DNA from 3 places in the Microbacterium sp. 2RAF4 genome. Region 3 is predicted to be linked to each of the others. Evidence: predicted binding sites of a transcription regulator. Region 3 holds the regulator's gene; each other region holds the start of a gene.
What was found. The regulator LexA, encoded in region 3, represses DNA repair genes until DNA is damaged. The targets are predictions, from matches to a motif close to TCGAACANNTGTTCGA.

Region 1 (3,950 bases), on a different contig from region 3:
CGCCGTCCTCGACCAGAAGCCTGATCTCGTTCAGGATGTCGCCGGGCCGACGGTCCTTCTCCTTGCCGCGCAGGCTGGGCACGATACAGAACGTGCAGGTGTTGTTGCACCCGACCGAGATCGACACCCAGCCGCTGTGCGCCGAGTCTCGCTTCGTGGGCAAGGTGGAGGGGAACACTTCGAGCGACTCGAGGATCTCGAGTTCGGCGTCCCCGTTGTGGCGGGCGCGCTCGAGCAGCCCCGGAAGGGAACCCATGTTGTGGGTGCCGAACACGACATCGACCCACGGCGCCTTGTCGAGCACGGCCTGCTTGTCCATCTGTGCGAGGCAACCGCCGACGGCGATCTGCATTCCGTCTTTGCGCCGCTTGACCGACGCGAGGTGGCCGAGCGTGCCGTAGAGCTTGCCTGCGGCGTTGTCGCGGACCGCGCAGGTGTTGATGATCACCACATCGGCTTCCGCACCGTCGACCGCCCGGACGTAACCTGCGCTCTCCAACGAGCCCGAGAGCCGCTCGGAGTCGTGCACGTTCATCTGGCACCCGAAGGTGCGCACTTCATACGATCGCTGTCGTCCGTCGACGTCGACGGCTGCCGACGACGCGCCGATGATCGTCGGTTCGCTGCGCGGGATAGTCATGATCACCCCATTGTACGAGCCGTTTCCGTGCGGAAGCGGCGCCCACTGTTCAGTCGGAATCGACGAACCGCACCCCTGAGGTCGCTCCGCCGAACGAGGCCTCGCGCAGCGCGGCCTTCGCCGCCTTCATGGCGACCGCTCCGTTGTAGCCACGACGAGAAAGCTGCCCCACCAGACGACGGAGCGCCGCGTCGGGGTCGAGTCGAGTCATCGACCGCGCCTTGGTTCGGGCGAACTCCAGCGCGCGTTCGTCATCGTCGTCCGGAAGCTCTTCGAGCGCACTGTCGATGACCTCACGCGGAATCCCGCGCTGAGCGAGCGCGCGAGACAGAGCAACTCTCCCCTGACCCTTTCGCTCCACTCCCGACCTCACGAGGACGCCGGCGAGTGCGGCATCGTCGAGGTAACCGCGACGGCCGAAGTCTTCGATCACATCGCTGATCGCGCCGCCGTCGAGGCCGGCACCTCGCAGCACCTGCCGGGCTTCGGATATCGACAACGACCGGGCTCGCAGCTTTCGCACGAGCGACTCCTCGGCCGCGACACGGATCTCGTCGCGTGACGCGTCATGATCAGTCGCGCCGTCTCCTTCCGTCGCGTCGAGCGCGCGGAGCCGAGGAGCCGACGGCGAGGGATGTGAGCTCCTGGCGCCGGAGGGATCCCGGCGCCCACGCGCCGGGTGACGCTCACTCGGAGTTCCCGCATCGGCGGCTACATCGATGGATGCAGGATCGCCTGGAGGAGAGTCCCAGGTCGTACGCCAGACCGCAGCACCGTCGCCTCGCGGTGATGGCAGTGCCGCTGAGTCGCCACCCTCCGAGGCTGGCGTGGAAGGCGTCGACCCTGGTCTCTTCGCTGTTCCGCCGAAGAGGGGGATGATGGGGGCGATCCGGTCCGGATCGCCCCCACGCGAGTCATTCATCAGGCCGGACGACGCTCTGCGAGCTCATCGGCGGCCGCCGGGGCAGCGGACGGCCCGCCGATGCCGAGCTTCTGCTTGATCTGCGTCTCGATCGCCAGAGCGATGTCGGGGTTGTTGAGCAGGAACGTGCGTGCGTTCTCCTTGCCCTGACCCAGCTGATCACCGTCATAGGTGTACCAGGAACCCGACTTCTTCACGATGGCGTGTTCGACGCCGAAGTCGATCAGGCTGCCTTCACGAGAGATCCCGACGCCGTAAAGGATGTCGAACTCTGCCTGCTTGAACGGCGGCGCCATCTTGTTCTTCACGACCTTGACCCTGGTGCGGTTTCCGACGGCATCGGTTCCGTCCTTCAGCGTCTCGATACGACGGATGTCCATGCGGACCGACGCGTAGAACTTCAACGCCTTACCGCCGGCGGTGGTCTCGGGGGAACCGAAGAAGACGCCGATCTTCTCACGCAGCTGGTTGATGAAGATCATGGTGGTGTTGGTCTGGTTCAGACCACCGGTGAGCTTACGAAGGGCCTGCGACATGAGTCGCGCCTGCAGACCCACGTGCGAGTCGCCCATCTCGCCCTCGATCTCGGCACGAGGCACGAGCGCCGCAACGGAGTCGATGACGATGAGGTCGATGGCTCCGGAGCGCACCAGCATGTCGGCGATCTCGAGCGCCTGCTCACCGGTGTCTGGCTGCGACACCAGGAGCGCATCGATGTCGACGCCCAGCTTCGCGGCATAGTCGGGGTCGAGCGCGTGCTCGGCGTCGATGAACGCCGCGATTCCCCCGGCGCGCTGAGCGTTGGCGATCGCGTGCAGGGTGAGAGTCGTCTTACCCGAGGACTCCGGTCCGTAGATCTCTACGATTCGGCCACGCGGCAGTCCTCCCACGCCGAGAGCGACGTCGAGGGCGATGGAGCCGGTCGGGATGACGGCCACGGGGGCGCGCTCATCGCTGCCCAGCCGCATGACCGAGCCCTTTCCGAACTGGCGGTCGATCTGAGCGAGGGCGGTCTCGAGGGACTTCTCGCGGTCGGCGGGTGATGGCATGATGTGCTCCTTCTGCGCGCGTGATGCCGCCTGTAGGCTGTCGCGGCTCTTCCGGTTGGGAGAAACTCTCCGACAAGGCGTAATGGCTCTTCGGCTTGTTTCCACCGTAGGAGGGACCACCGACATCGGTGCGACGATCTCACATACGGTGCAGAACAAACTCTCTGGACCACTTGTGCAGAAGACTACGCCCGCTTCGAACGGATCTTCGACGACACGCCGCAAATCGTGTGTCGGCTTCCGTAGACAGCGGACGAGGATCGTCGGTCAGCGCCGCCGCGGCTCCTGCCGTCCGACGCCGTGGCGCCTGTCCTCGGGAACGTCCATCTCCGCGCACAGCGCCAACCAGATGTCTCGCGGCGGCGTACCGTCGGCAAGAGCTTCAAGAGCCGTACGCCCACCTATGGCACTGAGGCCGAGGTCGTTGACCAGAGAGGAAGCTCTCAGTCCGAACTCGGTCTCGACGGCGCGAAGGAATTCGCTGCGGCGCATCACCACCCCGTTCGGGGGTCAGTGCAGCGAGAGCTGGGGCTCGACCGACGCCACGAGATCGTCGGGAACGACGTCCGGGAAGACCTGGATGCCCTCGAGCACCGAGATGCGGTCGCCGACCTCGCGCATGATCGTCGAGATGGGGACATCGAGAGCGTCTGCGACGGAGGCGAGAATCTCGCTCGAAGCCTCTTTCTGACCGCGCTCCACCTCGCTGAGGTAACCGAGCGCGACCGACGCCTTACTGGCGACCTGCCGGAGCGTACGCCCCTTCTGCAGGCGGAAGTCCCTCAGCACATCGCCGATTTCCTGTCGTACAAGAATCATCGGAACCTCCTCCCCATGTGTTCGCTCGAGGTCTCCCCCGATGAGACAGCCAGTCTAGTACCCCTGGCGTGCACAGAATCTACTCCTGCACTCTGTGGTTTACGTGTGAGCACATCAGAGACAACCAGCCGAAGGGCTCCGCTATTCCGAGAGCAGGACGAGCATCTCCTGGAGTGCCGCGGCCACGGTCTGCGCCCGGATCGATTCGCGGTCGCCGACGAAGAGGAAGGCCGTGGTCCGCGATGCTGCGGGGGTCACGACGCCGATGTGCACCGTGCCGACGGGCTGCCCGTCCGGAGACTCCGGTCCGGCGATCCCGGTCGTGGACACCCCCACATCCGCAGCCTCGCCGTCGACGCCGACGACGCGTCTGACGCCGTCTGCCATCTCCAGGGCGACCTGCGCATGCACCGGCCCGCATCTCGTCAGCAGATCCTCGTCCACACCCAGCACGGATGCCTTGACCGGCGTCGCATATGCCACGACGCCTCCGAGCAGCGCGGCGGAGGCCCCGGGGACC
Region 2 (3,950 bases), on a different contig from region 3:
GAGATCGTCGCGGCCGGAGACCTGCCGGTGGATGCGATCGTGCGCATCCAGTCGATGACCAAGCCGATCCTCGCGGTCGCCGCACTGCGACTCGTGCAGGCGGGGCGACTCCTTCTCGACGATCCCGTGGAGCAGTGGGTGCCCGAGCTCGCCGATCGTCAGGTGCTGCGCGTCCCCGATGCTGCCCTCGACGACGTCGTGCCTGCGACGACGCCCATCACTGTGCGTCATCTGCTCACCAACACTTCGGGCTACGGCGTGCAGGTCGTGCCGTCGCCGCTCGCCGAGGCGATGATCACGAACCGGACGGCAGCCGGGCAGGAGCCGGTCGCGATGGGCGCACAGGAATGGCTGGACGCGCTGACCGCGCTCCCGCTGACGTTCGAGCCCGGCACCGGGTGGCGCTACCACCACTCCTTCGGCATCCTCGGGATCCTGCTCTCGCGGGTGGTCGAGGAGTCGCTGGACGAGCACCTTCGGCGTGACCTCTTCGGACCGTTGGGAATGGTCGACACGGGTTTCACGGTTCCCGTCGACCAGGCGCATCGCCTGCCCGCGGCTTATCGGCACCAGGAGGGGGAGCTGGTCGAGATCGAGCCGGCGGCCGCAGGGTTCTCTGTCGCGCCTGCGCCGTTCGATCTCAGTCACTCGGAACTCGTGTCGACGGCAGCCGACTATGCCGCGTTCGCAGGGATGCTGGCCGCCGGCGGGCGCCATGGCGGGAGTGCCGTCCTCGACCCGGAGCTGCTCGCGCTGATGCGTACGGACCAGGTGCCGGCCGCAGCGAAGACCGCGGACAGCTTCTTCCCGGGATTCTGGGAGGGCACGGGGTGGGGATTCGGCGTCGCGGTGCAGGCCGAGGGGGAGCACGCCGGCCGGTTCGGCTGGTCGGGTGGGCAGGGGACAGACTTCTGGATCGACCAGGACGGCTCGTTCCGCGTCGTGCTGAGCCAGGTCGAGATGGGACCGGACGTCATGGGGTTGTTCACCGACGTGCAGTGAAGCGCTCTGGCGGCTCCTGTGCCCGGGCGGGCCTGGCGGGTCGGCGGGTCGGCGGGTCGGTCCGGGGAGGGTGGCTTGCGAGATACCGGTCTCACCGGCATGTGATCGAACAAATATTCGAATGTCGACGCGATCCGCGATAAAATGAAGCATGTCCAGATTGAACGCGTTGCATGAGGCGATGTCCCGCCTCGATGAGGCGTGGTCGGATGCCGACGAGTCCGGAGACCTGTCGCGCGAGCAGCTGATGGCGGTGAGCGAGTCGATCGGGGTGTTGCGGCGTCGGTTGGATGCCGTGCATGTCTCGGTGGCGGCGTGCATATCGCGTGAGTCGCGTCCAGAGCTCGGCGCGGAGAGCCTGGCGAAGCAGCAGGGCTACCGCAATCCGGCGACGTTGATCGCGGCCGCGACGGGAGTGTCGACGGGCGATGCCTCGCGCCTCGTCAAGGTGGGCGAAGCGACCGCACCCCGCAGTGACCTCCTGGGTGCCCGTCTGCCGGCGAAGTACCCGTCGGTCAGTGCGGCGCTCGACTCGGGCGCGCTCGGCGCCCCGGCCGCCTCGATGATCATCGCGCTCCTCGATCGCTGCCGGATCGCCGCGGGAGCGGAGCGTATCGCCGAAGGCGAGCGGGTGCTGGCGGAGAAAGCGGCGGGTTTGGCGCTCGACGATGTGCGCAAGCTCGTGGTCCGTGCGGAAGCATGGCTCGATCCGGACGGCCTGGAGCCCAGGGAGGACGAGCGGCGCAGCAGACGTGCGCTGTCGCTGTTCGAGCGGGACGGCATGGTGCATCTGAACGCGGTGCTCGACGTCGAGACCGCGGCTCCCGTGGTCACCGCGATCCGGGGGTACGTGACCGCCGCGTTCGCCGCGCGAAAGGATGCGCCCGATGAGGGTGCGCCCGATGCGGACCGCCGGACGGTGCCGATGATCCAAGCCGATGCTCTAGCGGTGTTCTGCGCGCACGTGCTCGGGTGCGAGCAGCGGGTGCCGGTGGCGGGTGCGACGGTGATCGTGCGGATGAACCTCGACGATCTGGAAGCCGGCACGGGTTCGGCGACCGTGGATGGTGTCGATCACCCTGTCAGTGTCGGAGCTGCGCGCAGGATGGCAGCCGGTGGCGGCGTGATCCCGTGTGTTCTCGGTGGTGACAGCGAGATTCTCGAATGGGGTCGGGAGAAGCGGTTGTTCACCCGCACACAACGGCTGGCGCTGGTGGAGCGCGACGGGGGATGTGCGATGTGCGGATTGCCGCCGAGATGACGAAAGCGCATCACATCCGCTGGTGGAAACGAGATCACGGGCCGACCGACCTCTCCAACGGGGTGCTGTTGTGCGAAACGTGTCACCACCGCATCCACGACAACGGGTGGGAGATCCGCATCGACGCCGCCGGGAGCGGAGGCGGCAGTGGGGGCGGGAGCGGAAGCTCGAGCGGGACCGAGAGCGGGAGTGGGAGAGGGGCTGGCGCGGCGGCGCGGGTGTGGTTCGTGCCGCCGCGATACGTCGATCCTGCGCAGACCCCGAGGCTCGGCGGTCGCGCACGCTTCGACGTCGCTGCGTGAGGACGTCGCGACCTGAGGACGGTGCTCTCTGAGGACGGTGTTCTCTGAGGACGGTGTTCTCCGGTGAGGCCGCTGCCCGACGGTGCGATGGGCACCGTCTTGCGGTACCGGTCGACCCCGCCTGAGGAGTGTGCTCGGAGTGGCTGTGCTCTCGAGCCTCAGCGGCGCCTGTCGGCGCCTGGCCTGTCTGCGCCTGGCCTGTCTGCGCCTGGCCTGTCTGCGCGTGGCCTGCCCACTCCTGGCCTGCCCACTCCTGGCCTGCCCACTCCTGCCCTGTCCACTCCTGCCCTGTCCACTCCTGCCCTGTCCACTCCTGCCCTGTCCACTCCGGCCCTGTCCACTCCTGCCCTGCCCAGTCCTGCCCTGCGCAGACGGTCGGCGATCAGGATGCCGAGGGCGGTGCCGCCGACGCAGCTGGCGATCGTCACGGCGAAGAAGGCGACCTGGGCGAAGAGAGACATTGATCCGAGATCGAACCAGGCCCACGCCGAGATCGGGTAGACGACACCCACGACGACGGCGCCGACGTAGTGCATCCACGTTCCCCAGTAGCGCCAGAGCACGAACAGGAACGGCAGCTCCGTGAACGCCGCCCACCAGAGGTTGGTCAGCACGGTGCTGAAGCCGTACCCGGAGAACGGCACCATCACGAGGCCGGCGATCAGCGCGACCAGGAGCCCGACCAGCGGCTTCCGCAGCAGCCGCAGCGCGATCACGGACGGCAGCAGCCACAGGCCGGCGAGGGCCATGCCGACGAAGGGCAGCGGCCCGGTCAACAGCGTCGAGAACCAGTTCATCGGCGCGAGCAGCACCGCCCCGGCCACGCCGAGTGCGGCGCAGGTCAGCAGGATGGCGGTGGGGAAGCGGAATCGTCCACCGGCGTCCGACGCGCGATGTCCGGCGGCTGCTGCCGCGGGAGCGTCTCCCGCTGAGCCCATGGAGGCGAGGCCGTCGGCTGCATCCGTTCCGCTCACGCGAGGGGCTCCGCAGCAGCGTCGCGGGCGGCCTTCGAGGCGGGGGATGAGGCGCCGATCTTCCAGTAGCCGCAGAAGCTCACGGCATTCTTGTCGACCCCACGCGCGCCCACGAGATGTTTGCGCGCCCCCGAGGCGAGTGCCTGCTCACCGGCTGCATACGCGTGGAACGGCGCATCCGGCAGGGCAGTGCGTGCCAGCGTCTCCAGGGCGAGCGCCCCGGGAGCCACGCCATGCGGCCGCACGATCCACACGACCTCGACGCCCAGGGGATGCGTGAACGCGAGAGCGTCCTCCTCGCTCGGCACCTCCACGATCGCGGTGCCCGTCGCGGTGGCGGGCAACGAGGCGCAGATGGAGGAGATCGCGGGCAGGGCGGTCTCGTCTCCGACCAGCACGACCCGCTCCACC
Region 3 (3,950 bases):
TGCCCGACTTGTCGCCCAGGGCTTCGAGGATCGCCTGTCCGAGCACGATCGAGACGTCTTCCACGGTGTGGTGTGCGTCGATGTGGGTGTCACCGGAAGCGCGCACGGTGAGGTCGGTCAACGAGTGCTTCGCGAACGCCGTGAGCATGTGGTCGAAGAACGGCACCGACGTGTCGATGTGGCTCACACCGGTACCGTCGAGGTTCAGCTCGAGCTCGACGGTGGACTCCGACGTGCGGCGCACACGGCTCGCAGTGCGCTGGGTCGGTGCGGAAGTGCTCATGAAGCCGATCCTATCGAGGCCAGCGCGTCGAGGAATGCGGTGGTCTCGGCCTCGGTGCCCGCGCTCACCCGCAGGTGCCCTGGAATGCCGACATCGCGCACCAGCACTCCCCGGTCATACAGCTGCTGCCAGGTGGCCTTCGGGTCGGAGACACCGCCGAACAGCACGAAGTTCGACCAGGACTCGTGCGGCTGGTACCCCAGCGCCTCGAGAGTCGCCGTGATGCGGTCGCGCTGCTCGACGATCTCCTCGACCATGCCGAGCATGACGTCGGCATTGCGCAGCGCGGCGATGGCCGCCGCCTGCGTGAGCGCACTGAGGTGGTACGGCAGACGCACCAGCCGCAGCGCGTCGATGAACGCGGGGTCGGCCGCGAGATACCCGACACGGGCCCCGGCGAACGCGAAGGCCTTGCTCATCGTGCGGGAGACGGCGAGACGCGGTCGCCCCTCGAGCAGTGTCAGTGCCGAGACCGCATCATGCGGGGCGAACTCCTGGTACGCCTCGTCGACGATCACGATGCCCCTGGCCGCGTCGTACACCGCTTCGATGACGTCGAGTCCGAGCGGCGTGCCGGTGGGGTTGTTGGGAGAGCAGAGGATGACCACGTCCGGGTCGGCAGCCCGCACCTGCTCGGCCGCCTCCTCGGGAGTGATGGTGTAGTCGGGCTGACGTGTTCCGGCGATCCACCGCGCACCGGTGCCCTGCGCGATGAGCGGGTACATCGAATAGGTCGGTGCGAACCCGAAAGCCGTGCGCCCCGGACCACCGAAGGCTTGCAGGATGTGCTGGAGCACCTCATTGGACCCGTTGCCCGCCCAGATCTGCTCGGGGACGAGACCGTGGCCCAGGTACTCTGCGAAAGACTCGCGAAGCGTGGTGAACTCACGATCCGGGTAGCGGTTGACATCACGGATCGCGACGGCGATGTCATCGAGGATGTCGCTCGCCACCGCATCGGGAATCGGATGCGTGTTCTCATTCACGTTGAGCGCGATGGGAAGCGGCGCCTGCGGAGCACCATATGGCTTCAATCCGCGGAGATCGTCACGTAGCGGGAGATCGTTGAGGGAGAGGGTCACCCTTCCCATGCTAGGCGGCGCCTGAGGTCGATGACGCAAAGTCGCCGCCCGCGCGCTCCTCGTCTGAGTCCTTCGCCGGATCAGTGCGCGTACTGAGCCGGGATCGCCAGAGTCTGCCCGATCTGCAGCTCGCCGCCGCGCAGCAGGTTCATGCGGCTGATGTCGCCGATCACATCGCGCGGGTCGGCGTCGGGCGCGACGCCGGTGGCGATGGACCAGAGCGTGTCACCGGGCATGACGGTCACGGTCTCGACGCCGACGGCTGCCGTGTCGGCACCCGATGCGACCGCACTGCCGCCGCTGAGCGCCGCGAACGCGATACCGGCGGCGAGGGGCACCGATGCCAGGGCGAGCAGCACAGCGCGACCACGCGTCGTCAGCCGAAGCCTCGTCGAAGGACGGGGCGACGCCGGGATGACTGCTGCGGTGCTGAAGCCGATGCTGCTCATGTGGTGCTCCTTAGCCTGTCCCGGAGCGGTGAGGCTGCCGGGGAAGTTGGCGTAGCGTTCGCATTCACGACTCGGCCGGGAGCCGGGAATGCGAAGCTACGTACCGAAGATATCTTCGAGTTCGAACATCTGTCAAGTATTCTTCGAAACCACACCGGGGAAAGAGGCCGACACGCTCGAACAGATCTTCCAGATCGGCCCGATTCTCGGATACGGTTTCGATAAGGACACCCCACCACGGGCCTCCGACATTCGAAGAGGGACGTCGGATCACGCACTGAAGGAGCACCATGAGCGAGAACTCTGCCGCCGAGTCGGAGGCACCGCGCACGCGCCGCCGGAAGAGCCTCAGCCCGAAGCAGATGGCGATCCTCGAGGTCATCCAGAACTCGATCGCGAACCACGGCTATCCGCCGAGCATGCGCGAGATCGGAGACGCCGTCGGTCTCAAGTCCCTCTCCAGCGTCACCCATCAGCTCGGACAGCTCGAGCTGAGCGGCTACCTCCGTCGCGACCCGGGGAAGACGAGGGCGATGGAGGTGCTCATCGACCTGCCGGGCGCCAGCACCGAGAACCCGGCCGACGTCGCGACCCCCGTGGGCGACGCCGCGCTCGTCCCTCTCGTGGGACGGATCGCCGCCGGCGTGCCGATCACCGCGGATCAGCAGGTCGAGGAGATCTTCCCGCTCCCGCGCCAGTTGGTGGGCAAGGGCGACCTGTTCATGCTCAAGGTCTCCGGCGAGTCGATGATCGACGCCGCCATCTGCGACGGCGACTGGGTCGTGGTCCGCTCCCAGAACAGCGCGGAGAACGGCGAGATCGTCGCGGCGATGCTCGATGGCGAGGCGACGGTCAAGGTGCTGCGCCGCCGCGACGGCCACACCTGGCTCCTCCCCCGCAACTCCGCCTTCGAACCCATCCTCGGCGACGAGTCCGTCGTCCTCGGCAAGGTCGTGGCGGTGCTCCGCGCCGTCTGACCCTCGATACGGTCACGCCGCACGATCAGGCGAGACGACGGCGCGACACGAAGGACCCCTCTTCTCGGAGGGGTCCTTCGTGTCGACAGGGTCGTCGTCTCAGAACGGATAGTCCGCGATCCGCGATCGCAGCGTGAGCCACTGCGTCTCGGTGAAGGCCTCGATGTTGACCGTGGCACCACCGATGCGGGTGCCGTTGCCGGAGCTCTTGGTGCCGCCGAAAGCTGCCATGGATTCGTCTGAGACCGTCTGCTCGTTGATGTGGATCTTCCCCGCATCCAGGCGGTCCGCGAGCTCCATCGCCACGGACACCTCACCGAGGATCCCGATCGAGAGTCCGAACTCGGAGTCGTTCGCCAGGTCGACGGCTTCATCGAGCGTCGTGAATCTCGCGACCGGTGCGACGGGGCCGAAGATCTCGTTCTTCCAGGCGGTGTTGTCGCGATCGAGACCCGTGATCACCGTGGGACGGAAGAAGCGCCCCTCATTGGTCCCGCCCGCCGCGATGCTCGCGCCCTCCGCGACAGCCGCGCTCACGATGTCGACGCAGTGCGCGGTCTGCCGGTCGTCGATGAGGGGACCCAGAGCGACGTCCTCGGTGTTCGGATCCCCGACTGTGAGCGCTTCGGCCTTCCTCACGAGGGCGGCGACGTAGTCGTCGTAGACGGATTCGTGCACGATGTGCCGGCCCGTCGTCATGCAGATCTGTCCCGAGTTCATCCACGAGCCGAACGCGGCAGCGGAGGCGGCCTTCTCGACGTCGACCCCTGGCAGCACGATGAGCGCGTTGTTGCCGCCCAGCTCCAGGTGCGCGCGCTTGAGCAGGCGGCCGCAGGTCTGCCCGATGGCCCGTCCAGCGCCGGTCGATCCCGTGAACGCGACGACGTCGACCTCTGGCGCGTCGACGACGGCGGCTCCCACCTCGGCGCCGCCGGGTAGCAGCTGCAGGACGCCGGCGGGCAGTCCCGCCTCCTCGAACACCCGCATGAGCGCGACGCCGCCGCACACCGCCGTGCGGGGATCCGGTTTGAGCAGAACGGCGTTGCCCAGCGCGAGAGCCGGGGCCACGGCACGGATCGAGAGGATCAGCGGAAAGTTGAAAGGTGCGATGACCGAGACGACTCCGGCCGGTGTGCGGCGAGCGACCGACCAGCGGCTC

Region 1: the regulator LexA is predicted to act here: its motif matches at 2,808-2,823, upstream of recA (recombinase RecA).
Region 2: the regulator LexA is predicted to act here: its motif matches at 1,108-1,123, upstream of AB4070_RS18295 (DUF222 domain-containing protein).

The regions. Positions count from the first base shown of each region.
Region 1 is NZ_JBFRGI010000001.1:128,311-132,260, reverse strand. Features, by position in the region: gene miaB (tRNA (N6-isopentenyl adenosine(37)-C2)-methylthiotransferase MiaB) at 1-640, opposite strand, end outside; gene AB4070_RS00640 (regulatory protein RecX) at 690-1,163, opposite strand; gene recA (recombinase RecA) at 1,562-2,611, opposite strand; gene AB4070_RS00630 (DUF3046 domain-containing protein) at 2,879-3,103, opposite strand; gene AB4070_RS00625 (helix-turn-helix domain-containing protein) at 3,122-3,430, opposite strand; gene AB4070_RS00620 (CinA family protein) at 3,572-3,950, opposite strand, start outside.
Region 2 is NZ_JBFRGI010000005.1:273,998-277,947, forward strand. Features, by position in the region: gene AB4070_RS18290 (serine hydrolase domain-containing protein) at 1-1,002, shown strand, start outside; gene AB4070_RS18295 (DUF222 domain-containing protein) at 1,154-2,263, shown strand; gene AB4070_RS18300 (HNH endonuclease) at 2,260-2,565, shown strand; gene AB4070_RS18305 (ECF transporter S component) at 2,724-3,539, opposite strand; gene AB4070_RS18310 (siderophore-interacting protein) at 3,536-3,950, opposite strand, start outside.
Region 3 is NZ_JBFRGI010000003.1:35,925-39,874, forward strand. Features, by position in the region: gene hisB (imidazoleglycerol-phosphate dehydratase HisB) at 1-283, opposite strand, end outside; gene AB4070_RS13695 (histidinol-phosphate transaminase) at 280-1,365, opposite strand; gene AB4070_RS13700 (LysM peptidoglycan-binding domain-containing protein) at 1,446-1,814, opposite strand; gene lexA (transcriptional repressor LexA) at 2,105-2,791, shown strand; gene AB4070_RS13710 (benzaldehyde dehydrogenase) at 2,891-3,950, opposite strand, start outside.